DNA from 3 places in the Nitratireductor sp. CH_MIT9313-5 genome. Region 3 is predicted to be linked to each of the others. Evidence: predicted binding sites of a transcription regulator. Region 3 holds the regulator's gene; each other region holds the start of a gene.

Region 1 (7,954 bases), 270 kb from region 3:
GGCGATCTCACCGCGATTGGCGACCAGTACCTTCTTGAACATCTAGGATATTCTCCCCCGCAGTTTATGACGCTGCTCCTTGAATGTAGAAATACATTTCCGAATCGTCCGCGTCATACCTTTTTCATGCGTACCGGCTTTGCCGAGCATAGCAAACGAGGCGATCCATGAAGGAGACTGGCCTTTGACCAACCAATCCGCAGCGAGCGGCAAGCCGACAATTTATGTGGATGCCGATGCCTGCCCCGTAAAGGCCGAAGTGGTGAAGGTTGGCGAGCGGCATGACTTGCTGGCGGTGTTCGTCTCCAATGGCGGCCTGCGCCCTTCCCGCGATCCGCTCGTGCGCCATGTGGTCGTGCCCGGCACGCCCGATGCGGCAGATGACTGGATCGTGGATGAGGCCAAGGCGAACGATATCGCCATCACGGCAGATGTTCCGCTCGCTGCCCGCCTGGTGGAAAAGGGCCTGCATGTTCTGGGCCCCACCGGCAGGCCGTTCACGCCGGAGACCATCGGCATGGCGGTTGCCATGCGCGATCTGAAACAGGATCTGCGCGAGAGCGGGGCAATCAAGGGCTACAATCCGGGCTTCACCTCCCGCGACCGCTCGCAATTCCTTCAGGCACTCGACCGCACCGTTCGCCTTGCCAGCAAACTGCAAAACTAAACTGGGTATTGCATAAAGTTTCCGCACCATCGCCTGATAAAGCGGCGTGACAATTGTGCGCTCCTCCGCTAGTTTCCGGCCTGTCCTGGGCCTTGAAGCCCATACCGTTTGCGGGAGAGAGCAGCGACTTGCTGCCGCCGAAGGGGAAATCGCCCGAAATCTCTCAGGCAAATGAACCGTAAACGGGACGGACACTCTGGAAAGTCGGGACATTGCTCCCGCGCCGAAGGTGTAAGCGGGTTCTTCTGGAACTTCCGCGAGTCTCTCAGGCTTCCGACAGAGGGGCACGAACAGCCGCCGTCGCGGCTGCGTGCAGCTTTGAGGGAACCATGAGTGACCAGAAATCCCTGATTCATTTGCCGCTGGAAGCGGTTCACGAGGAAGCCGGCGCGCGTTTCGGCGCTTTTGCCGGCTGGCGCATGCCGCTCACCTATCCCGCCGGCGTGATGAAGGAACATCAGCACACGCGTGACGAAGCGGGCCTGTTCGACATTTCCCATATGCGCATATTCGAGGTGAAGGGCGCAGGTGCCGTCGATTTCCTCAACCGCGCCTGCCCGCTTGACGCCGCTGCGCTCGAGACAGGCCAGTCGAAATATACGCTGCTTCTCAACGACCAGGCAGGCATTATCGACGATCTGATCGTCACCCGCCTTGGCACGGATCGCTTCTATATCGTTGCCAATGCGGGCAATGCGCAGAAGGACGAGGCGCAGTTCAAGTCCATTGCCAAGGACTTCGATGTCACATTCGAGAAGGTCGAGCGCGTCCTGCTTGCGCTGCAGGGTCCGGCTGCCGAGGATGTACTGGTCAATGCGGGGCTTGACCTCTCCGACCTCACCTTTATGACCGCCGTCGAGCCGCGTGAGAACTGGTTTGCCGCACGCTCCGGTTATACCGGTGAAGACGGTTTCGAGATCGCGCTACCGGCGGATGAGGCCCAGCGTTTCGTCTCCTCCATTCTGGCTGACGAGCGTGCCATGTGGATCGGCCTTGCCGCGCGCGACAGCCTGCGCCTTGAGGCCGGTCTGTGCCTGCACGGGCAGGATCTCGACGAGAACACCGATCCGGTCAGCGCGGCTCTTCTCTGGGCGATCCCGAAAAGCGTGCGCGAAGATGGAAACTTCGTCGGCGCGGAAGCATTCCGCCGCATCCGCGCAGAGGGCGCGAAGGAAAAGCGCGTTGGCCTGAAGCCGGAAAGCCGCCAGCCCGTCCGCTCGGGCGCGCCGCTGATGGATGAAGACGGCAATTCCATCGGACGCGTGACGTCCGGTGGCTTCGGACCATCTGTAGGCCATCCGGTGTCGATGGGTTATGTCGCAAAGCCGCTTGCCGAAATCGGCAACAAGGTTTTCGCCGAGGTTCGCGGCAATCGTATTCCCATGGAGATCGTCTCTCCCATTTTCTCACCACATCGCTATCGCAAAGGATAAGGACTGATGAGCAAGACCTATTTCACTGAAGATCACGAATGGCTCAAGGTCGAAGGTGAGACCGCGACGATCGGCATTACCGACTATGCCCAGGAGCAGCTTGGCGATCTGGTTTTTGTCGAGCTTCCCGAGACGGGCAAGGCGCTTTCCAAGGGTGACACCTGCGTCGTTGTCGAGTCCGTGAAGGCTGCTTCGGATGTCTATGCACCGGCTGATGGCGAAGTGACCGAAGTCAACAATGCCGTCGAGAGCGATCCCGCGCTCGTCAATTCGGCTCCCACCGGTGAAGGCTGGCTGTGGAAGATGAAATTGTCCGATACCTCGCAGCTTGAGGGTCTGATGGACGAAGAGGCCTACAAGGCCCATATCGCTTAAGGAACATGGCTGAGATGACCGCGAATTTTGCCGCCCGCCATATCGGCCCGCGCGCTGATGAAACCAAGGCCATGCTCGCAGCGCTGGGCGTGCCTTCCCTTGAAACGCTGATCACGCAGGCCGTGCCGAAAAAGATCCGGCTCGACCGCGCGCTCGACCTCCCGCCCGCAGTGGGTGAAGCCGAAGCGCTTGCCGAGCTTGGCGCGATCATGAGCGAGAACCGCGTTCTCAAGAGCTTCATTGGTGCGGGCTATCACGGCGTAAAGGTTCCGCCGGTCATCCAGCGCAACATGTTTGAAAACCCCGCCTGGTACACGGCCTATACGCCTTACCAGTCGGAGATCAGCCAGGGCCGTCTGGAGATGCTTTTCCATTTCCAGACGCTGGTGACGGAACTGACCGGCCTGCCGGTCGCTTCCGCCTCGCTTCTCGATGAAGGCACGGCCGTCGCCGAAGCTGTCGGCATCGCCTGGCGTCATCACCGCTCCAGCCGCAACCGCGTGGTTCTGGCAGGCCAGCTTCACCCGCAGACGCGGGACGTGGTGGAAACCCGTGCTGAGCCACTGGGCATGGAGATCATCGAAGGCGAAGCCGACGACAATACCTGCGCGCTGATCGTGCCATGGGCGGATACGCTGGGTGTCTATCACGATCATTCCGGGGCAATCGCCAAGGCGCGTGAGGCTGGAACCATTGTCATCTTTGTGGCCGATCCTCTGGGGCTTCTCCTGTCGAAGACACCGGCTGAACTGGGTGCGGACATTGCCGTTGGCTCCATGCAGCGCTTCGGCGTGCCGATGGGCTTTGGCGGGCCCCATGCCGCCTATTGTGCCGTTGCCGACAAGCTGACGCGCCTGATGCCAGGCCGCCTCGTCGGCCAGTCGAAGGATGCGCATGGCCGCCCGGGTTACCGTCTGGCACTTCAAACACGCGAGCAGCATATCCGCCGCGACAAGGCGACCTCCAATATCTGCACCGCCCAGGCGCTTCTGGCAAACATGGCAGCCGCCTATGCTATCTGGCATGGCCCTGAAGGCCTTAAGTCCATCGCTGCGCGCGTCAACGCCTTCGCCTCGCGTCTTCTTGAAGGTGCGAAGCAGGCGGGCATCGAGATTGCCGGTGACGTGGTTTTCGACACGGTCACGCTAACCATCAAGGGCAAGGCGAAGGAGCTGGCGGAAAAGGCCGAAGCCGATGGCCGTCTGATCCGTGTGATCGACGCCGACCGCGTTGCGATCTGCTTCGACGAGGCTTCCACGGAAGAAGACCTCACCGCCCTCGCCTCGCTTTTTGGCATCAAGGCACCTGCCGAGGCAAAAGCTGCGGCACCAGCCGCACCGCGTAGCGACAGCTTCCTCACCCAGCCAGACTTCCACGCGCACCGCTCCGAAACGGAGATGATGCGCTATCTGCGCAAGCTGGCGGACAAGGATCTGGCTCTCGACCGTGCCATGATCCCGCTCGGCTCATGCACAATGAAGCTGAATGCTGCCGCCGAAATGGCGCCGGTGAGCTGGAACGAGGTGGCCAATCTCCACCCCTTCGCTCCGGAAAAGCACAGCGTTGGCTATCGCCGCATGATCGATGATCTCGACAAGTGGCTTTCGGAGATCACCGGTTTCGATGCCTGTTCGCTCCAGCCCAATGCCGGAAGCCAGGGTGAATATGCCGGCCTTCTGGCCATTCGCCACTATCATCAGGCGCAGGGTCAGGGCGAGCGCGATGTCTGCCTGATCCCGACCTCCGCCCACGGCACCAATCCGGCTTCGGCCTCCATGGTTGGCATGCGGGTGGTTGCGGTGCGCTGCGACGATGACGGCAATATCGATTTCGACGACCTGAAGGCGAAGGCAGAGCAGCACGCCGAGCGTCTGGCAGCCCTGATGATCACCTATCCTTCCACGCATGGCGTGTTCGAGGAAGGTGTGCGTGACATGTGTGCAGTGGTTCACGAGAACGGCGGACAGGTCTATCTCGACGGCGCCAATCTCAATGCCATGGTCGGCCTCTCGCGCCCGGGCGATCTGGGTGCGGATGTCTGCCACATGAACCTGCACAAGACCTTCTGCATCCCGCATGGCGGTGGTGGTCCGGGTGTGGGTCCGATCGGCGTGAAGGCGCATCTGAAGCCCTATGTGCCGGGTCATGTGGCGCTTGGCACGAGTGACGCGGTTTCGGCAGCGCCCTTCGGCAGCGCCTCGATCCTGCCCATTACCTGGATGTATATCCGCATGATGGGCGGCGACGGGCTCAAGCGCGCGACCGAAATGGCAATCCTCAACGCCAACTATATCGCACACCGCCTCAAGGAGCATTATCCGGTGCTCTACAAGGGCCGCAACGACCGCGTGGCGCATGAATGCATTCTCGACACGCGTGTCTGGAAGGATCGTGCAGGCGTTAGTGTGGAAGATATCGCAAAACGTCTGATCGATTACGGATTCCACGCGCCAACGATGTCCTGGCCGGTTGCCGGAACGCTGATGGTGGAGCCGACGGAATCCGAGCCAAAGGCCGAGCTTGACCGCTTCTGTGACGCAATGATCTCCATCGCGAAAGAAGCCGCACGCATCGAAAGCGGTGACCTGCCGAAGGACGACAACCCGCTGGTCAATGCCCCACACACGGCAGACATTCTGGTTGCCGACGAGTGGACGCATCCCTATAGCCGCAAGGAAGCCGCCTTCCCGAGCGGCTCCATGGAGCCTGCGTCCAAATATTGGCCGCCGGTTTCGCGCGTCGACAATGTAGCGGGCGACCGCAATCTCGTCTGCGCCTGCCCGCCGGTCGAGGCAATGGCGAGCTGACGCCGCAAATATCGGTGCCGCAGAAGCACACTGCGGCACCGAAAGCCCTGTTTTCCACGGCTGCAGCAGTGCGCCGCATTGAATGACAGGCTCTTATTCCCTATTCATCCAGGTCATGCTGTATAAGACTTCGTCTTGAAGAACCGCGCTAAAGCGGCTTGACGCCACTTATGCACAAGCACTGAACACAACCGGAACAGACTTCGCCTTGCCTTGGAAACCATGGCAAAGTGGGGAAGTGATTCGCGGGGATGAGAGCAGAATTAGCGCCATGGATGACAATAACGATCTGTTTGCCGGACTGAGCCAGACGACGCCCGAGCGCGTGCGCCAGCCCGAGCCTGCGCCTGCTTCCTCCGCTCCGGCACCAGCCGCGCCTTCATCACCAGCAAAAGCGAAGCCTGCCCCCGCACAGCCGCGTGACGGTGGCGACTACAGCGCGGCCGACATCGAGGTCCTGGAAGGTCTCGAACCGGTTCGCCGTCGCCCGGGCATGTATATCGGCGGCACCGACGACAAGGCGCTGCACCATCTTTTTGCCGAAGTCATCGACAACTCGATGGACGAGGCCGTTGCCGGACATGCCACATTCATCGAGGTGGAGCTGGGCGCAGACGGCTATCTCTCCGTCACTGATAATGGCCGCGGCATTCCTGTCGATCCGCATCCCAAATTCAAGGACAAGTCCGCGCTGGAAGTCATCATGACCACGCTGCATGCGGGCGGCAAGTTCGACTCCAAGGTCTATGAGACCTCCGGTGGCCTGCATGGTGTGGGTGTCTCCGTGGTCAACGCGCTGTCCGAGCTTCTGGAAGTCGAGGTCGCGCGCAACCGCCAGCTTTACCGCCAGACATTCTCGCGCGGCCTGCCGCAGGGCGGGCTCGAGAAGCTTGGCGACGTTCACAACCGCCGCGGCACCAAAGTGCGCTTCAAGCCGGATGAGCAGATATTCGGCAAGGGTGCGAAATTCGAGCCTGCACGCCTCTACAAGATGGCGCGTTCGAAGGCCTACCTCTTCGGCGGTGTCGAAATCCGCTGGGTCTGTGATCCCGCCCTTATCGGCGAGAAGGACGAGACGCCGGAAAAGGCCGTCTTCCACTTCCCCGGCGGGTTGAAGGACTTTCTGGAAGCTTCGGTGAAGGGCGAATATCAGGTCACCAAGGAGATCTTCGCCGGACGCAGCGAGAAGCGCGGCGGGCATGGTGCGGTCGAATGGGCGATCACATGGTATGGCGGCGACGCTGCGCTCAATTCCTACTGTAATACCGTGCCGACACCAGAAGGCGGAACGCATGAAAGCGGCTTCCGCAACGCGCTTTTGCGCGGCCTTCGCCAATATGCGGAACTGACCGGCAACAAGCGCGCCTCCATCATCACCTCAGACGACGTGATGATTTCGGCAGCCGGCATGTTGTCCGTCTTTGTGCGTGAGCCTGAATTTGTCGGCCAGACAAAGGACAAGCTCGCAACCGCTGCTGCCACGCGTATCGTCGAGAACGCGATCCGCGATCCTTTTGATCATTGGCTGGCAGAAAACCCGCAGGAAGCTTCAAAGCTTTTGGACTGGGTCATGGCTCGTGCCGACGAGCGTCTGAAGCGCCGTCAGGAGCGTGAGGTCAACCGCAAGACCGCCGTGCGCAAGCTGCGCTTGCCGGGCAAGCTTGCCGATTGTTCCTCCAACCAGGCAGCAGGTGCAGAACTGTTCATCGTCGAGGGTGACTCGGCTGGCGGCTCGGCCAAGCAGGCGCGCAACCGCAAGAACCAGGCTGTTTTGCCATTGCGCGGAAAGATCCTGAATGTTGCGAGTGCAGCCTCGGGCAAACTTGCCTCCAACCAGCTTATTGCAGACCTGATCCAGGCGCTAGGCTGCGGCACCCGCAACAAATATCGTGAAGACGATCTGCGCTATGAGCGCATCATCATCATGACCGATGCCGATGTCGACGGCGCGCATATCGCCTCGCTGCTCATCACCTTCTTCTATCAGGAAATGCCGCAGCTCATCGAAGGCGGGCACCTCTATCTTGCCGTGCCACCGCTCTATCGTATCAGCCAGGGCGGCAAGACCATGTATGCGCGTGATGACGCCCACAAGGAAGAGCTTCTGCGAACGGAATTCACGGGACGCGGGAAGATCGATATCGGTCGCTTCAAGGGTCTGGGTGAAATGCTTCCCAAGCAGCTCAAAGAGACCACGATGGATCCCGAACTGCGCAACCTGCTGAAGGTGGAGATAGCCGAAGGGCATGAAGCCACGCGCGAAGCGGTCGACTCCCTTATGGGCACCAAGCCCGAGGCCCGTTTTCGCTTCATTCAGGAACGTGCGGAGTTCGTCGAAGAGCTCGACATCTAGGTGGCTCCGGGCGGGAAGTGAGCATTCCTGCCCTTCCTTCGCGCAACCTGCTTCAAGCGGCGGCAAGCTCCAGCGCCTGAAGACGCGCATTGCGCCGTAGCTGTTCGAGATGGATCTGGCGAAGAAGACGCGTCAGTTTCTCGGCTTCATCGCTGCCTTGAGCTGAATCTACTGCCTGCAGCATCGACCATGAGACCTCCTGCGGACCGGCCATGCGGTTTCCGCGCGCAACCTCACGCCAGATGTCGAGAGCGATGAGCAGTGGCGCATGAGTGATGGCGCTCAGTCCGGCGCGCTTGAAAAGCGCGGCAACGGCCGA
Region 2 (7,954 bases), on a different contig from region 3:
GCTCGGCTTCGGCCATGCCGATGTGGTGGTCGCCGTGCCCGATGTGTGGTTTGACGTCGAGACCATGGCCGATCTTGACGATGTGGCCGCCGATTTTCGCCATCGTCACGGTCGTCGTCTGCGCATTGCCACGAAATATTGGCGCCTGACGCAGCAGTTCTTTTCCCAGAAGCACGGCATCCAGGTCTATCGCATCGTGGAAAGCCTCGGTGCCACCGAAGGCGCGCCGGCGGCGGGGTCTGCCGATATCATTGTCGATATCACCTCGACCGGCTCGACGCTGACCGCCAACCATCTGAAAGTGCTGGAAGACGGCGTTATTCTGCGCTCTGAAGCGTGCCTGGTGAAAGCCAAGAGAGCACGCGACGAGCACGACGCGGCGCTGGTGGCCTCCATCTGCGACGCGATCAATTCTAAAGGCTGAGTGGCACGAAAAGTACGATTAGCCCGCCCGCCACCAGTCCGGTGCGTGTTGCCACGCTGAATCGCGCGATGAGCCCGTAGGAGATCATTCCCAGCGCCAGCGCCACCTTTGCGCCGGCAAACAGTGCGGCCAACGGTGCCGTGGCCGATGCCAGCAGCATCGGGTTGGCGATCATGGCCGGAGGTATCAGATAGAGCCCGACGCCCAGCGCCATTGCCGTGAAGGCGACCTTCAGCCAATCCTCGTCGACCATGCCCGCAGCAATGAAAACAGCACCACAGACGGGCGGCGTGATGGTGGACAGAAGCGCGAACCAGAAGACGAAGAGATGCGCCTCCAGCGGCTCCAGCCCAAGCTGTGTCAGCGCGGGGCCAGCCACGGACACGCAGATGACATAGGCGGCGGTTGTCGGCACTTCCATGCCAAGGATCAGGCATGCAATCGCCGTCAAAAGCAGAGATGGCCACAACATGCCCCCTGCGCCCGACAGGATGAGCGAGGTAATCTTGACGCCAAGGCCCGTGATCGAAAGCACGCCGATGACAATGGAAGCGCACAGAATGATGGAAGCGATAAGCGCGACCTGACGTGCGGCGGTGATCAGCGCGGTTTCGAAACGGAGCAGAGCCTCACGTGCAGAAAAACGCAGCGCACCATTGAAGAAAAGCAGCACTGCTCCTGCCAGGATGGCAAGGCTTGCGGCATATTGCGGCGTGACGCCCGCCACGAACATGCCCCAGAGCAGGACCGTGAACGGCACGAGGAAGAAGGCCGAAGTGATGATCACATCGCGCAGTGCGGGAGCCTGATCCGCTGGCAGGCCCTCAAGCTTGTAGCGGGTGTTGAATGCGTTCACCCCGATCCACACCGCGAAGAAATAGAGGATTGCCGGCAGGATGGCTGCGGCCATGACGGCGGTGTAAGGCGTGCTTGTAAGCTCCACCATCACGAAGGCGCCAGCCCCCATGAGCGGCGGCATGATCTGGCCACCGGAGGATGCTACGGCCTCGACGGCACCCGCCAGCCGCTTCGGGTAGCCAAGCTTGACCATGGCGGGAATGGTGATCGCACCAGTGGAGGCGACATTGGCAGAAGCGGAACCGGAGATCGATCCGAACAGCGCTGATGAAATGACGGAAACCTTGGCTGCCCCACCTTTCAGGCGGCCAGCCGCGGCTGCAGCGACATTCATGAAGCCCTGCCCCGCCTCCCCCGCATTAAGCACGGCTCCGAAGATCACGAAGATTGAGACGGTCGAAACCGAGATGCCTGTAAGGCTGCCCCAAATGCCGCCTTCGGCGATGGTAAGCGTGCCGAGAAAGGATGTGAGTGGGGTTCCCGAATGGCCGAATTCGCCGGGAATATGCTGCCCGAAAAGGCCATAGAGCAACATGATGGCGGCAACGATGGGCAAGGCCCAGCCGATAGCGCGACGCGCGGTTTCCAGAACCACGAGCAACAGGATTGCCGCAATGGCAATCTGAAAAGGACCTTCGAGAAAACCATATTGGTCACCGAGGCTGTTCTGGTTCAGCGCGACCCACAGACTTGCAGTGATGCCAGCAAGAGCAAGCGCAACGCCCGAGATGCGTTTCAGCCACCCCATTTCCTGCGGCACGAAAACGAGCACCCAGGGCAGGATCAGCGCCATATGCAGCGGCCGGCTTACAAGGTTCGGCACGAGCCCGGAAAAGACCAGCGCGAGATGATAGGCGACGAGCAGGCCTGCTAGGGCGGCCAGGGCGATGCGCTTGGTCATGGCAATGCTTTTGTCTGAAAGGCTGAAAACAAGGAGCAACCGCCGCACCCTGAAATCAGGTGCGGCGGCAGGTGGCGGTTTTACTTCTGGGCGTCGCTCAGTTCCACGCCTGCTTCTTCATAGTAGCGTACAGCACCGGGATGCAGCTTGCCGGTGATGTTGGCCATCAGCGCCGTGTCAACACCGTTCCACCAGGGTGCGTTGCCGCCCATGGCTTCCTTCTGCTCCCAGAAGGTCTTGGTGAGCTGATAGGCCGTGTCGTCATCCATGGCCGTTGTCGTGTAGGCCACCACCGGGAGCGAAGTGGTGACGATGTCCTCGTCCTGACCGCTATAGGTACCGGCGGGAATCGTGATCTTCGTGCGCTTGGTCTCTGCAATCTGCTCTTCAGTCAGTGAAAGCACGTCAACGCCAATGCTGGCTGCAGCCTCGATCACGTTCGGTGCAGGCCAGGAGCCGGCCGTGACGAAAGCATCGATCTGTCCGTTCTTGAGGGCGGCCACCGCATTGGAAAGCTCAGCGTCGGCAATCTCGACCTGATCCTTGATGCCAAAGAGTTCGAGATATTTCTCGCCTTCGCTCGCACCGAAGGAGCCCTTGCCGAGCAGAACCGTCTTGCCGGCCAGATCCTCGATTTTGCTGGCCCCAGCACTCTCGGCGACCACGAAGTGCATCGTGAGCGAGGGGATTGGGAAGAGCGCGCGGATTTCAGCAAACTTGTCGCTGCCCTTGCCCTCGAAAGGACCGGACGCGTTCTGTGCAGCACCCACCAATGCCGGTGGGGTCGTGAAGACATAGTCTGCGCCACGCGCGCGCACTTCCATGACATTCTGGACCGAACCCTGGCTTTCCTCGACGGTGACGCTGAACTCGCCATCGGTGCCCTTCTTTAGGGCTTCGGCGATCTCGACCGCCATCTGGTAATAGGAGGAACCGGCCTTTGCCGACTTGTAGGTGATGCGGGTTTCCGCGCTCGCACCTGAAAGCGCCACCGCAGTGAACGCCGCGACGGCACATGCCGTTTTCAGTGCAGACTTGAACATTTTGTTTCCTCCCAAAGAGCACTCACGAAATGAAGTGTCTCATTGGCAGGAAAACTGCCGGTGTTTCAACTCACTTTGCCGCGAAGCGGCTATTCTTCCACCACCCGCAGGCGCAGGGAGCCCTGGCCGGGCGGTGCAAGACGCTGTTCGCCACCATCCGCTGACGTTTTTGCGGCTTCCGCCGGTCCAAGCTCCAGCGCCTCGATCTTTTCGCCCCGCTTGGTGATCTTGTCGGTGGAGGTCAGGATCTGGTCGATGTCACGGCTGGCCTGGCCAAAATGGGTCTGCAGCTTGCGCACCCGGTCATCAAGCCGTGTCACATCCTGCATCAGCTTGACCACCTCGGCCTGGATCAGATGTGCCTGCTCGCGCATGCGCGCGTCTTTCAGCACGGCCTGGATCACCTGTATCGACAGCATCAGGAGCGATGGCGAAACAATGACTACACGGGCGCGGTGGGCCTTCTGCACCAGTGCCTCGAAATTCTCGTGGATCTCGGCGAAGATGGATTCAGAGGGCACGAACATGAAGGCCGTGTCCTGCGTCTCGCCCGGCAGCAGATATTTCTCCGAGATCGCCTTGACATGCACATCGAGATCCCGGCGGAAGCTTTGCTCGGCCACGCGCTTTGCATCGGGTCCGCTCTCTCCCTCGGATGCCGCGCGGATGGCGTTCCAGCTTTCCAGCGGGAACTTCGCGTCGATGACCAGTGACGGGGCATCGTTCGGCATCTTCACCAGACAGTCGGGCCGCGTATTGTTCGAGAGCGTCGCCTGAAACTCATAGGCGCCAGGGGGCAGACCATCGGCGATGATGGCTTCCATGCGCGACTGGCCGAACGCACCGCGTGTCTGCTTGTTGGACAGGATGTTTTGAAGCTGCACCACCTGACCGGCAAGCGACTGGATGTTGTTCTGGGCCGTGTCGATGACGGCGAGGCGCTCCTGCAACTTTGCCAGGTTCTCGTGCGTGGATTTCGTCTGCTCGGTGATCGAGTGACCCAGCCGCGTCGTCATGCCGTCCATGCGCTCGGACAGCGCCTTGGTCAGCTCGGCCTGTCTGGATCCGAAAACTTCCGCGATCGTGCCCATGCGCCCCTGCAGCTCGGTCTGCGCGCGGGTGAGTTCGGCCATGCGCTGTTCGGCCTCGCGCGCCCGCTGCGCGGCTTCGGCGGCGGCCACCGCACGCGCCCGTGCAGAGCGCCACAAAAGCACCATCAGGAAGACGAAAAGCACAAGCAGCATGAGCCCCGCCCCCGCCACCAGCTGGCCGAGCGTGAAGGTGGAGGAACCGAACTGCGCTACGGGCGCATTAAAGATCTGAGCAATGTCCATTCAGGCAGCTTATGCGATTCGTGATAACCACATAAGACCAAAAGGTGAACAAGCCCGCATCCTTGTTGACGGGCAAGCGCCGAGCCATTACCTGACGCGCATGACAATTCGACCGCTCGTAATTCTGCCCGACCCCATCCTGCGCGAGGTTTCCAAACCTGTTGAACGCGTGGATGACGAGGTGCGCAAATTCGCCGACGACATGCTTGCCACCATGTATGATGCGCCGGGTATCGGCCTTGCCGCCATCCAGGTGGGCGAGCCGCGCCGCATGCTTGTTCTTGACGTGGCCGAGAAGGACGAGGAGCCCGCGCCGCGCATCATCATCAATCCGGAGATCCTCGAGCGCTCGGACGCGATGAATGTGCATGAGGAAGGCTGCCTCTCCATTCCCGATTACTATGCGGAAGTGGAGCGCCCGGCCGAAGTGACCGTGCGCTACATCGACGAACAGGGTCGCGAGCAGATGTTGAAGGCTGACGGGCTGCTCGCTACCTGCCTGCAGCACGAGATCGACCATCTCAATGGCGTGCTCTTCATCGACTATCTGTCGAAGCTGAAGCGCGACATGGTGGTGCGCAAGTTCAAGAAACTCGCCAAGGACCGTCCGCCAAGCCGCATGGTGGGCTGACCAACCGTCTGACGGGAGCAGCCGCCAATGGGCCTTCGCCTCATATTCATGGGTACGCCGGACTTTTCGGTCGCCACGCTTGATGCGCTAGTGGAAGCCGGTCATGAGATTGCTGCGGTGTATACCCAGCCACCACGTCCTGCGGGCCGCCGTGGTCTGGAGCTTACCCCCTCGCCCGTGCACAAGCGTGCCGAAGCGCTTGGCATCGACGTGCGCACGCCGAAGAGCCTGAAAAGCGAGGAAGAACAGCAAGCCTTTCGTGATCTGAAGGCCGACGCCGCGGTCGTCGTCGCCTATGGACTTCTTCTGCCGAAAGCCATTCTCGAAGGCACGCGCCTTGGCGCCTATAACGGTCATGCCTCACTCCTGCCCCGCTGGCGCGGTGCCGCTCCAATCCAGCGCGCCATCATGGCGGGAGACGCCGAGACCGGAATGATGATCATGCGCATGGATGAAGGACTTGATACCGGCCCTGTCGCCATGACCGAGCGGGTCGAGATCAAGCCGAACATGACGGCCGGTGAACTTCATGACCGCCTTCGCGATGTGGGCGCAGCACTCATGGTGCGTGCGATGGCAGCACTTGAGCACGGTGCGCTGGAGCTTGTGCCCCAGGCCGAAGATGGCGTGACCTATGCAAAGAAGATCGACAAGCAGGAAACGCGCATCGACTGGTCGAAGCCTGCACAGGAAGTGCACGACCATATTCGCGGGCTTTCGCCCTTTCCCGGCGCCTGGTGCGAGATGCCGCTTGGCGGCAAGCTGGAGCGCGTCAAGGTACTGGAAAGCCGTGTGACAGATGCTTCGGCACCGGCTGGCACCTGGCTTGGCGGTGGCCTCGTGATCGCCTGCAGGACAGGTGCCGTGGAGCTGACGGAGGTTCAGCGGGCGGGCGCAAAGCGTGCTTCGGCGGAGGATTTCCTGCGCGGCGCAAAGCTTGAAGACGGAGCCATTCTGCCATGAGTGCTGTCATTCTTCGTGCAGTCGAGGCTACCGACCATGAGGCCGTGGATGCACTTCTGCGTCGTGCCTTTGAAGGCGGTGCGGAAGCGGAGCTGACGAACAAGCTGCGTCAGGACAGTGACGTCGTTCTTGAGCTCGTCGCGGAGCGCGATGGCATGGTACGCGGGCATGTCCTGTTTTCGCGCCTGAAGGTAGAGGCATCCGACGGGACATATGACGCAGTGGCTCTGGCTCCGGTCGCCGTAGACCCGGATCATCAGCGCGAGGGCATCGGTGCCGCGCTCATCGAGGAAGCTCATCTGCGGCTTGAACGAGAGGGCGAGTGCCTCAGCGTGGTGCTGGGCGATCCCGCCTATTACGGGCGTTTCGGTTATTCGCACGAGCGAGCAGCCGGTTTCGATAGCGATTATCAGTGCGAGGCTCTTCAGGCGCGAGCTTCGGGTGAAGCGCCGCTTGCCGGACGCCTGATCTATCCGCGCGCATTCCGGGGTCTTGGCTGAGCATGGCGCGCTATCGCATCGACGTGGAGTATGACGGCACGCCTTATTCCGGCTGGCAGCGGCAGGCGAACCAGCACACGGTGCAGGCGGCCATCGAGCAGGCCATCAGGAAATTTTGCGGCGAAGAAATCTCGCTGAAGGCTGCCGGACGTACCGATGCCGGCGTGCATGCAACGGGCCAGGTCTCGCATTTCGATCTGTCTAAAGACTGGGCGGCGAACACGGTCGGCAATGCCATCAATGCACATCTGGCACTGGCTGATGAGCGTGTCGCGATTCTTAATTGCACGCAGGTAGGTGAGGATTTCGACTCGCGCTTTTCGGCCAAGGCGCGGCACTATCTCTACCGCATCATCAACAGGCGCGCGCCCATTGCCATCGAGCGCGGTCGGGCCTGGCACATATCGCGCAAGCTTGATGTGGATGCCATGCATGAGGCCGCACAGCGGCTTCTCGGCACCCATGACTTCACCACCTTCCGCGCGGCCCAGTGCCAGGCTAAAAGCCCCATCAAGACGCTCGACCGGCTCGACGTTTCGCGTGACGGTGTCGTCATTGAAGTTCGCGCTTCCGCGCGCTCCTTCCTGCACAATCAGGTGCGCTCGCTCGTGGGTTCGCTTGTAAAAGTGGGGGACGGAAGCTGGAACGCGGATGATCTGGTGGCCGCGCTCGAAGCGAAGAAGCGTTCGGCCTGCGGTCCCGTGGCACCGGCCGACGGGCTCTATCTCATCCAGGTCGACTACTAGGTCAGTAGTCGGGCACAAGCCCCAACATCTCCTGCAGCCAGATCAACAGCGTGATGGCGCCCATCAGCATGGCGAAAAAGAACGCGGTGCCAATTGCGGCACCCCGGTCGATGACCACCACCGTCATGCGCCAGGAGAAGAACAGGCTCAGGAAGAAAACGAAAATGGAAACCATCTCGGCAAGCCCGGCCTCGGGCATCATCAGCCGCATGAGGACGGCTGGCAGCATGGCCCAGGCAAAGATCACCGAGGCCCAGTTGGACGCGACGACATAGGGCACGAAACGCTGCGCCAGCCCGATATGGCGGGCAAGCAGCGCCAGAATTACCAGCGGCAGGAGCCAGGCACCCATCTCGGCCAGAAACAGGCGAAAGACCAGCGCAGGGCGTTCGCCGTAACCGGTGGCGGCCAGTTCGCCTGCATAGGAGACCCAGCCAAGCGCCAGCGGCGGCAGGGCAAGGAGGATGGCGCGGAAGGAGTTCCAGAAGCCATCTGCGGTAAGGTCCAGCAGCTTCAGCCCGTCTGCGCGGCCCAACATCAAACGCCAGACACCG
Region 3 (7,954 bases):
CTTGGTTCGCCCATTGCCACAACGCTGACGGGGCAGGTGTTGACACTTGAGCACATGGCAAACGGACGCATCCGGCTTACGCTGGATGTGATCGGGACAGAGCGGCCGCAACTGAGATATGCACCTGACCGTGTCCGGGTCAGCGCCCGCAATGTGCCGGATGCGCTGGCGCCGGGCGACGTTGTCAGCGGGCTGGTGCGGCTGATGCCGCCTTCCGGGCCGGTGCGCCCTGGTGCCTATGACTTTGCCTTTACGAGCTTTTTCCAGGAGCGGGGTGCAGTTGGCTTCTTTCTGCGCAATCCCGTGCGCGTTCAAAAAGCCGAAGAGAGTGTTCTATTGCGTGCGCAAAGCCTGGTCCAAAGGCTGCGCCGGGCGCTCGCTGAGCGAATTTCGCGCCATGTGGATGGGCAGGCTGGGCAAGTGGCGGTCGCGATGATCACCGGTTTCCGTGCGGGCATACCCGAAGAAACGAATGAGTGGCTACGGCGCGCAGGGCTGGCGCATATTCTGGCAATTTCAGGCCTGCACATGGCATTGGCCGCCGGATGCGTCATGCTTGGCGTGCGCTGGGGCTTCGCGCTCTTTCCTCAGAGCGCCTCGCGCCTGCCGGTGAAGAAATATGCCGCAGGCGCAGCTTTGCTTCTGGCCACGCTTTATCTGCTGATCTCCGGAGGAGCCGTCGCCGCGCAACGCAGCTATATCATGCTCGCCGTCATGCTGGCAGCGCTTCTGTTTGATCGCGCGGCGATAACAATGCGTAATCTCGCCATTGCCGCCCTCATCATCATTGCCGCATCACCCCATGTGGTGGTCGGGCCCAGTTTTCAGATGTCCTTTGCGGCGACTGCGGCACTGATTGCCGCGTATGGATGGTGGACGGAACGCCGCCGCAGGGCCTCGCACCGGCCGCATCGGGAGCGAGGGCTGGCCGCTCGCGTGGCAATGGCGGTACTACTGTTCTTCGCCGGGCTTTGCGCGACCAGCATTATTGCCGGCCTGGCAACCAGCCTGTTCGGAGCGTGGCATTTTCAGCGCGTCAGTCCTTATGCTTTGCCTGCAAATCTGGCGGCCATGCCCCTGGTCTCGCTTGTTGCCATGCCATCTGCGGTAATCGCAATGATCATGATGCCATTTGGGCTGGATGGACCATTCTGGCTCCTGATGGGCAAGGCGATAGAGGGGATTACGCTGATCGCCGAAACGGTTTCAGATCGCAGTCCCATTGATGCGATCGGTCTGATGCCGCGGGGCGCATTCCTGCTGCTCGTCAGCGGGTTTACATTGCTGGTCATTTTCACGACGCGGTTGAGAATTCTGTCGCTCCCGTTCCTGCTTGCCGGACTGGCCGTCTGGTCCCAGCGCGACCTTCCAGATGTCCTTGTGAGCGATGATGCGCGGCTCGTCGGTGTCCGCGTGGCAAACGGGGCACTGGCGGTCAACAGAGACCGGCCCAACGGCTTCACCATGGGTGATTGGAAACATGCGCTGAATGTCGATCAGGTGATCAAGCCGCAGGGTGTGGATGAGGGGCAGGCCACACCAGACAACGCCTTTTCATGCGCCGACACGGTCTGCTCGCTGGAGCATCCCCATGGTGGAGCAATCGTGCATCTGAAGGACCCGGCAGACACTAGAGCCTATTGCTCGAAAGCTGCGGTGATCGTGGTCGACGATGCCACAATCTCCTCTCCATGCGGCAGGCACGTGTTGCTGCTGACCAAGAAGGATCTCGCACAAAATGGTGCTGCGGCAATCTATCTGTCGACCAGACCGGACAGGATAACCCGACTTGTACATGCCGTGGCCAGGCCCTATCGGCCCTGGCATGAACACCGACAATATTCTCGCGCTGCAAGGGCCTGCCGCCCTACCGGAGGGATTAACCCTCCTGCGGGCGCGCTATGAATTCAGCAGCGACCCGAGGGCTCACAAGGTCAGTAGCGGCGGATCAAACCGACCAGCTTGCCTTGAACCTTCACGCGGTCGGGGCCGAAAATGCGCGTCTCATAGGCAGGATTGGCTGCCTCAAGCGCAATGGATGCGCCCTTGCGCCTGAGCCTCTTGAGTGTGGCTTCCTCATCGTCAACCAGCGCAACAACGATCTCACCGGGATTGGCCGAACTGGAATGTTTGATGATGACAGTATCACCATCGAAGATCCCAGCCTCGATCATCGAGTCGCCTTTTACTTCCAGAGCGTAGTGCTCCCCACCTGAAAGCATATCCGGCGGTACCGTGATGCTGTGGGTCTGGTGCTGGATGGCATCGATGGGCACACCGGCTGCGATACGCCCCATGACCGGGACGCTGTAGGCGCCACCGTCTTCAGCCGGTGCAGGCGCGGGAGCGGCGGGACGGGCAGGTTCGGGCGTTTTGCCGAGGCTACCCTCGATCACGCTTGGCTGAAACTTGCGTGCAGTGCCGCCAAGACCTGGTGCGATCGAATCAGGCAGGCGCAACACTTCCAGCGCACGAGCCCGGTTGGGAAGCCTGCGGATGAAGCCCCTTTCCTCGAGCGCGGTAATCAAACGATGAATGCCCGACTTGGAAGCCAGGTCGAGCGCCTCCTTCATCTCGTCAAACGAAGGCGGGATGCCCGTCTCCTTCAGACGCTCGTGGATGAAGAGCAGCAGCTCGTGCTGTTTGCGTGTCAGCATTGCCGACTCCCGGAATCAGTCATAAACAAAACCAGAACATAATGTATCTGTTCCAGTTGTGTTCCGCAACGGCAATTTTGGCGTCAGTCTCGCAGCATCAGGATCCGGCATCTGTCGCCGGCGGCCGCGGCGGGTGCGTGGGGTTCCCTGATGAGGAGGCAGTTTGCGGCAGCATAAGCCGTCAGGTGCGACGAATCCTGGTGAGCAAACGGTGTTGCTAGAAGCCCCTCAGGGCCTTGTACCGCGACTGCACGCACATAGTCCTGACGTTCATCATTGGCCGACATGGCAGTGGCGAGCCTGGCGCGGCGGATATCGGGACGGAAGATAGCGCCGGAGAGCCGGGCCAGGAGCGGTCGCAGAAAGAGTTCGGCGCAGACAAGACTGGAAACAGGGTTGCCGGGCAGGCCCAGCACCCGCTGGTTGCCCAATCTTCCGGAGATCAATGGCTTGCCCGGGCGCATGGCAACTTTCCAGAACGAAAGCTGCATTCCCGCGTCAGCCAGTGCGCTGCGCACGAGGTCGTGTTTTCCAACCGATGCGCCGCCGAGCGTGACCAGAACATCCGCTCCTTGACCGGAGGCTTGCTGCAATGCCGCAGAAATCAACGCTGCGTCGTCGGGTATGATGCCCAGATCAAGCACTTCAGCACCTTCCTGTTCGGCTATGGCTGCGATGCCGAATGTGTTGGATGCGATGATCTGATTTTCTCCGATCTCGTCGCCGGGAGGGACAAGCTCGTTACCGGTGGCAAGTACCGCCAGAAGCGGTTTCCTGTGCACGCATAGGCTCGGATGTCCGCCAGAGGCGGCAAGTGCCAGAGCTGCGGGATCGAGTTTGCGCCCCGGTTCAAGCAGGGTGTCGCCTTCACGAAAATCGAGGCCTGCCAGCCGGATATTTCGTCCAACCTCGACGGGACACGTCGCACGGATTGTTGCCTGACCGGTCTGTTCGGTGTTCTCCTGTATCAGGACAGCGTCAGCACCTTTCGGCACAGGTGCCCCGGTGAAAATCCGTACCGATTCCCCATGCTTGAGCGTGCCTTCGAACCGTGTGCCAGCCGCAGCCTCTGCGACCACGCGCAGGTTGTTCTGGGGTTTGCGGGTGTCGTCCGCACGTACCGCAAAGCCGTCCATTGCGGATGCGTCGAAGGGCGGCTGGGTCCGGTTGGCATATATCGGTGACGCAAGGACACGTCCTGACGCTTCTCTCAATGGCACGCATTCGGGTTCCAGCGGCTTGACGCCGTCCAGAACTCGCTCCAGCGCTTCATCAACGGGAAGAAGTGCCATCCGGTGCGTCTTCTCTTCTCCAGTGGCCCGATTTGCCGCCGGCTTTCTCGACAAGGCGGAGATTGGTGATTTCCATGCCGCGATCCATGGCCTTGGCCATGTCATAGATGGTCAGGCAGGCAACGGAGGCTGCTGTTAGAGCTTCCATCTCCACGCCTGTCTTGCCGGTCACCCGTGCGGTTGCACAAATGTGAAGGCCCGGCAGTTCCTCGTCGGGTTTGATTTCGACGGCAACGCTGTCGAGACCGAGAGGGTGACAAAGCGGGATGAGTTCGTGGGTGCGCTTTGCAGCCATGATGCCTGCAATGCGTGCAGTGCCGATAACGTCACCTTTCTTGGCATCGCCTCTGCGGATGGCATCCAGCGTTTCCGGACGCATTTTCACGGATCCCTCAGCCATTGCATGGCGGGCGGTTTCGCTTTTTGCGCCAACATCCACCATCTGCGCAGTGCCATCGGAGGTGATATGGGTGAGCCGCGTCATGGAAACTCAAGCAGCCACAGGAGCGAGCAGATCGCGTGTGGCTTGGGCTACATCATCCTGGCGCATCAGGCTCTCGCCGATCAGGAAGGTGTTGATGCCGCATTTCGACAGGCGCTGGCAGTCAGCATTGGTGAAGATGCCGCTTTCGCCCACAATCAGCCGCTCATCGGGGACAAGCGGTGCCAGCTTCTCGCTGGTCTCGAGGCTGACTTCGAATGTTCGCAGATTGCGATTGTTGATACCAATCAGCGGTGAGGACAGTTTGAGCGCTCGCTCAAGCTCGGGTTCGTCATGAACCTCCACCAGCACGTCCATGCCAAGTTGGAAAGCCTCGTCTTCAAGTTGGCGCGCCTCATCGTCGGTGAGGGAAGCCATGATGAGCAGGATCGCATCTGCTCCCCAGGCGCGGGCTTCGTGAACCTGATAGGTCTCGAACATGAAATCCTTGCGCAGGACCGGAAGACCCGAGGCATTGCGCGCCTGTGCAAGATATTCCGGCGCTCCCTGGAATGAGGGCTTGTCCGTCAACACAGAGAGGCAAGTCGCGCCGCCTTCGCGATAGGCTTCGGCGAGTGCCGGCGGGTTGAAGTCCGCACGGATCAGTCCCTTGGAGGGGCTTGCCTTCTTCACCTCGGCAATAAGCGCAAAACGGCCCTTGTCGATGTCAGAGCGCAATGCGCGTGCAAAACCGCGGGGCTCTTCGACATCTGCGGCTTTCGCCTTGAGCTCGCTCAGCGGAACAGCGGCTTTTGCGGCCGCGATCTCCTCGCGCTTGTAGGTCTCGATCTTTTCCAGAATGTCAGCCATTGCCGTCCTTCGCATGTCGCTCCGGCTTACCGGTTGGACACTTCGACCAGTTTTTCGAGGCGCTTCAGAGCGCTGCCATTGTCGATTGCCGCCTGGGCCATCTTCACGCCGTCCTGCAGATTCTCAGCCTTGCCAGCCATGGTCAATGTACCGGCTGCGTTGAAAACTGCGATATCGCGATAGGCATTGCGCTCTCCTTCAAGAACGGCACGCAGCGCGCGGGCATTGTACTCGCCGTCGCCGCCCTTGAGATCAGCTACGGTCACGCGTGGGAGACCGACTTCCTCCGGCGTCAGATCAAAGGTCCGAATCGCACCGTTTTCAAGGGCGGCAACCTTGGTTGTGCCGGCAGTCGTTATCTCGTCCAGGCCGTCGCCATGTACGACCCAAGCCCTGTCCGTGCCAAGCTCCTTCAACACCTCTGCCAGCGGTTCGACCCACTGGGGCGAGAATACCCCCACGAGCTGATGCTTGACGCCGGCGGGATTGGAAAGCGGTCCGAGCAGGTTGAAAATCGTGCGGGTACCCAGTTCCACGCGTGCTGGCCCCACATGGCGCATCGCAGCGTGGTGGTTGGGCGCGAACATGAAGCCGAGACCTGCTTCGGTAATGCACTCGGAGATCCTCTCCGGCCCGATATCGATATTCACGCCAAGTGCGGCAAGGCTGTCGGCAGCACCGGAGCGGGAGGAGAGGGCGCGATTGCCGTGCTTTGCCACCGGAAGGCCGCTGCCGGCAATGATGAATGCGGCGCATGTGGAGACGTTATAGGTGCCTGAAGCGTCTCCACCGGTGCCGACAATGTCCACTGCGTCTTGCGGAGCGGAGACGGTGAGCATCTTGGAGCGCATCGTATCTACGGCGCCGGTGATTTCCGCTACCGTTTCGCCACGGACCCTAAGCCCCATGAGGAAGCCGCCGATCTGCGCAGGGGTGGCCTCGCCCGACATGATAATCTCGAAGGCTTCACGCGCGCGTTCGAAGTCGAGAGGTTCACCCGCGGCGACTGTCGAAATGTGCTTTTTGAGATCTGCCATGGCTCAGAAGCTCATTGCCTGTTCGACGGCATTGCGGTTCACGCGGACCTCATATTTCTGCTGCAGGCCCTGCACTAGCTGCTGAACGAGGTCGTTCGCATAGGCTGAACCGGTGGAGGAAACCACGTCCTGGGGCAGGGCGTCAGGCCCTGTTTCAGCCGGGGCGAAAACTTCCGTTACCTTGAACAGGAAACGACCTTCACCGGCCGGGTTGGGGAATACGCCCACACCCTGCGGTCCAACATTGAACGCTGCTGCTACACCATCACGGCCAAGATCGGAGTCGTCCGCCAAGCGCTTCAGACCGCGCTTCACCTGCTTTTCCTGTCCGATCTCTTCGGCAACCGCGTCGAGCGAGGTGCCCGAACGGATGCTCTGCGCCAACTCGTCGGCGCGCTCGCTCAGACGGCTTGCGGCTTCCGCTTCCTTCCAGTCTGCCACAACCTGGTCGCGGACTTCGTCAAGGTCGCGCTCACGCGCCGGCACGATATCCTCCACCTCGTAGAAGAGATAACCGTTAGCGCCCAGATTGATGGGAGCATTTTCGATGCCTGTGTCGGTCTCGAAAGCTTCGGAGAGAAGATCCCGCGAAGCGGGAAGGTCGGAGATAACATTGCCAGCTTCATCGCGGGCATTGCGGTCCACCTTCTCGATAACCTGCATTTCAAGGCCAAGCCGCTCGGCTGCCTCCTTCATCGTGGCACCACCGGCACGCGCGTCTTCATAGGTGTCGTAAACGTCAAGAAGCGTACGGCTTGCTTCATCCAGAGCGAGTTCGTTGCGGATCTCATCGGCAACTTCCGCCATCGGAGTCACTTGCTCGGGTGTCACATCGGTCACGCGCAGAATCACATGTCCGAACGTGCCTTCAACCACTTCGCTCACCCCGCCTTCGGGCAGTGCGAATGCAGCTTCGGCCAGAGCCTGGTCAGAAAGCTCGTTTTTCGCAAAAGTGCCCAGCTCCGCATCCTCCAGTGACAGATCGCGCATCTCCACGAGGTCTTCGAAGGTTGCTCCGGTGCGCATGCTCTCGCGCGCGGCTGTTGCCTCTTCTTCCGTCGGGAACACGATTTGCTCGATGGTGCGCTTTTCTGGCTGCGTGTAACGCTCTGCGCGCCCTTCGTAGTACTCGCGCACCTGCTCGTCTGTGACGCTTTCGGGGTCTGCGATGTCTTCAGGCTCAAGTTTCACATAGGCAATCTTGCGATATTCGGGAGCCGCGTAGTTCTCGCTGTTCTCCTCGAAATAGCTTGCGAGTTCTTCGTCCGAGGGTTCCTCGATCGGCTCCACGAGGGAGCGTGGCAGCGGCACGAACTCGATCGTGCGGCTCTCACCGCGATACCGGGCAAGATTGCGCAGGAAGGTTTGCGGGGCATCCATGCCGTCGGATACGGCCTCTATGATCTGCTGCCGGATGGCGACCTGTTCGCGGTTCTTCAGATAGTCTTCCGGACGCATGCCGACCTGCGACAACACGAACTGGAATTGCTGGCGGTCGAAACGGCCATCCGGACCACGGAAGGCCGGATCAGAAGCGGTAAGCTCGGCCAGACGGTCCTGGGAGAGACCAAGGCCGATCTCGCGCGCTGCTTCGTCAAGAACCGCACCTGATGCCAGTTCGGAGAGCACCTGATTGTCGACGCCGAAAGCGACCGCCTGTTCGCGGGTTATGCGCGT

Evidence for each region. Region 3 encodes LexA, which represses DNA repair genes until DNA is damaged. Its sites were predicted from a motif close to TGTTCNNNNTGTGTTCNG; they were not measured.
Region 1: parE (DNA topoisomerase IV subunit B) is a predicted target of LexA. The motif match lies at 5,464-5,481, and genes of this name have one in related genera.
Region 2: def (peptide deformylase) is a predicted target of LexA. The motif match lies at 4,594-4,611, and genes of this name have one in related genera.

What each region holds. Positions count from the first base shown of each region.
Region 1 is NZ_JAYMER010000014.1:138,155-146,108, reverse strand. Features, by position in the region: gene WA367_RS08250 (acetyl/propionyl/methylcrotonyl-CoA carboxylase subunit alpha) at 1-42, opposite strand, end outside; gene WA367_RS08245 (YaiI/YqxD family protein) at 185-667, shown strand; glycine riboswitch at 769-856, shown strand; gene gcvT (glycine cleavage system aminomethyltransferase GcvT) at 997-2,100, shown strand; gene gcvH (glycine cleavage system protein GcvH) at 2,107-2,475, shown strand; gene gcvP (aminomethyl-transferring glycine dehydrogenase) at 2,490-5,282, shown strand; gene parE (DNA topoisomerase IV subunit B) at 5,554-7,635, shown strand; gene WA367_RS08220 (DUF2336 domain-containing protein) at 7,688-7,954, opposite strand, start outside.
Region 2 is NZ_JAYMER010000011.1:480,074-488,027, reverse strand. Features, by position in the region: gene hisG (ATP phosphoribosyltransferase) at 1-424, shown strand, start outside; gene WA367_RS06355 (TRAP transporter permease) at 414-2,183, opposite strand; gene WA367_RS06350 (TAXI family TRAP transporter solute-binding subunit) at 2,264-3,226, opposite strand; gene WA367_RS06345 (DNA recombination protein RmuC) at 3,316-4,560, opposite strand; gene def (peptide deformylase) at 4,661-5,191, shown strand; gene fmt (methionyl-tRNA formyltransferase) at 5,219-6,154, shown strand; gene WA367_RS06330 (GNAT family N-acetyltransferase) at 6,151-6,654, shown strand; gene truA (tRNA pseudouridine(38-40) synthase TruA) at 6,657-7,400, shown strand; gene WA367_RS06320 (transporter) at 7,402-7,954, opposite strand, start outside.
Region 3 is NZ_JAYMER010000014.1:403,443-411,396, reverse strand. Features, by position in the region: gene WA367_RS09470 (ComEC/Rec2 family competence protein) at 1-1,905, shown strand, start outside; gene lexA (transcriptional repressor LexA) at 1,935-2,657, opposite strand; gene WA367_RS09460 (molybdopterin molybdotransferase MoeA) at 2,741-3,949, opposite strand; gene moaC (cyclic pyranopterin monophosphate synthase MoaC) at 3,930-4,433, opposite strand; gene trpC (indole-3-glycerol phosphate synthase TrpC) at 4,440-5,240, opposite strand; gene trpD (anthranilate phosphoribosyltransferase) at 5,267-6,277, opposite strand; gene WA367_RS09440 (peptidyl-prolyl cis-trans isomerase) at 6,281-7,954, opposite strand, start outside.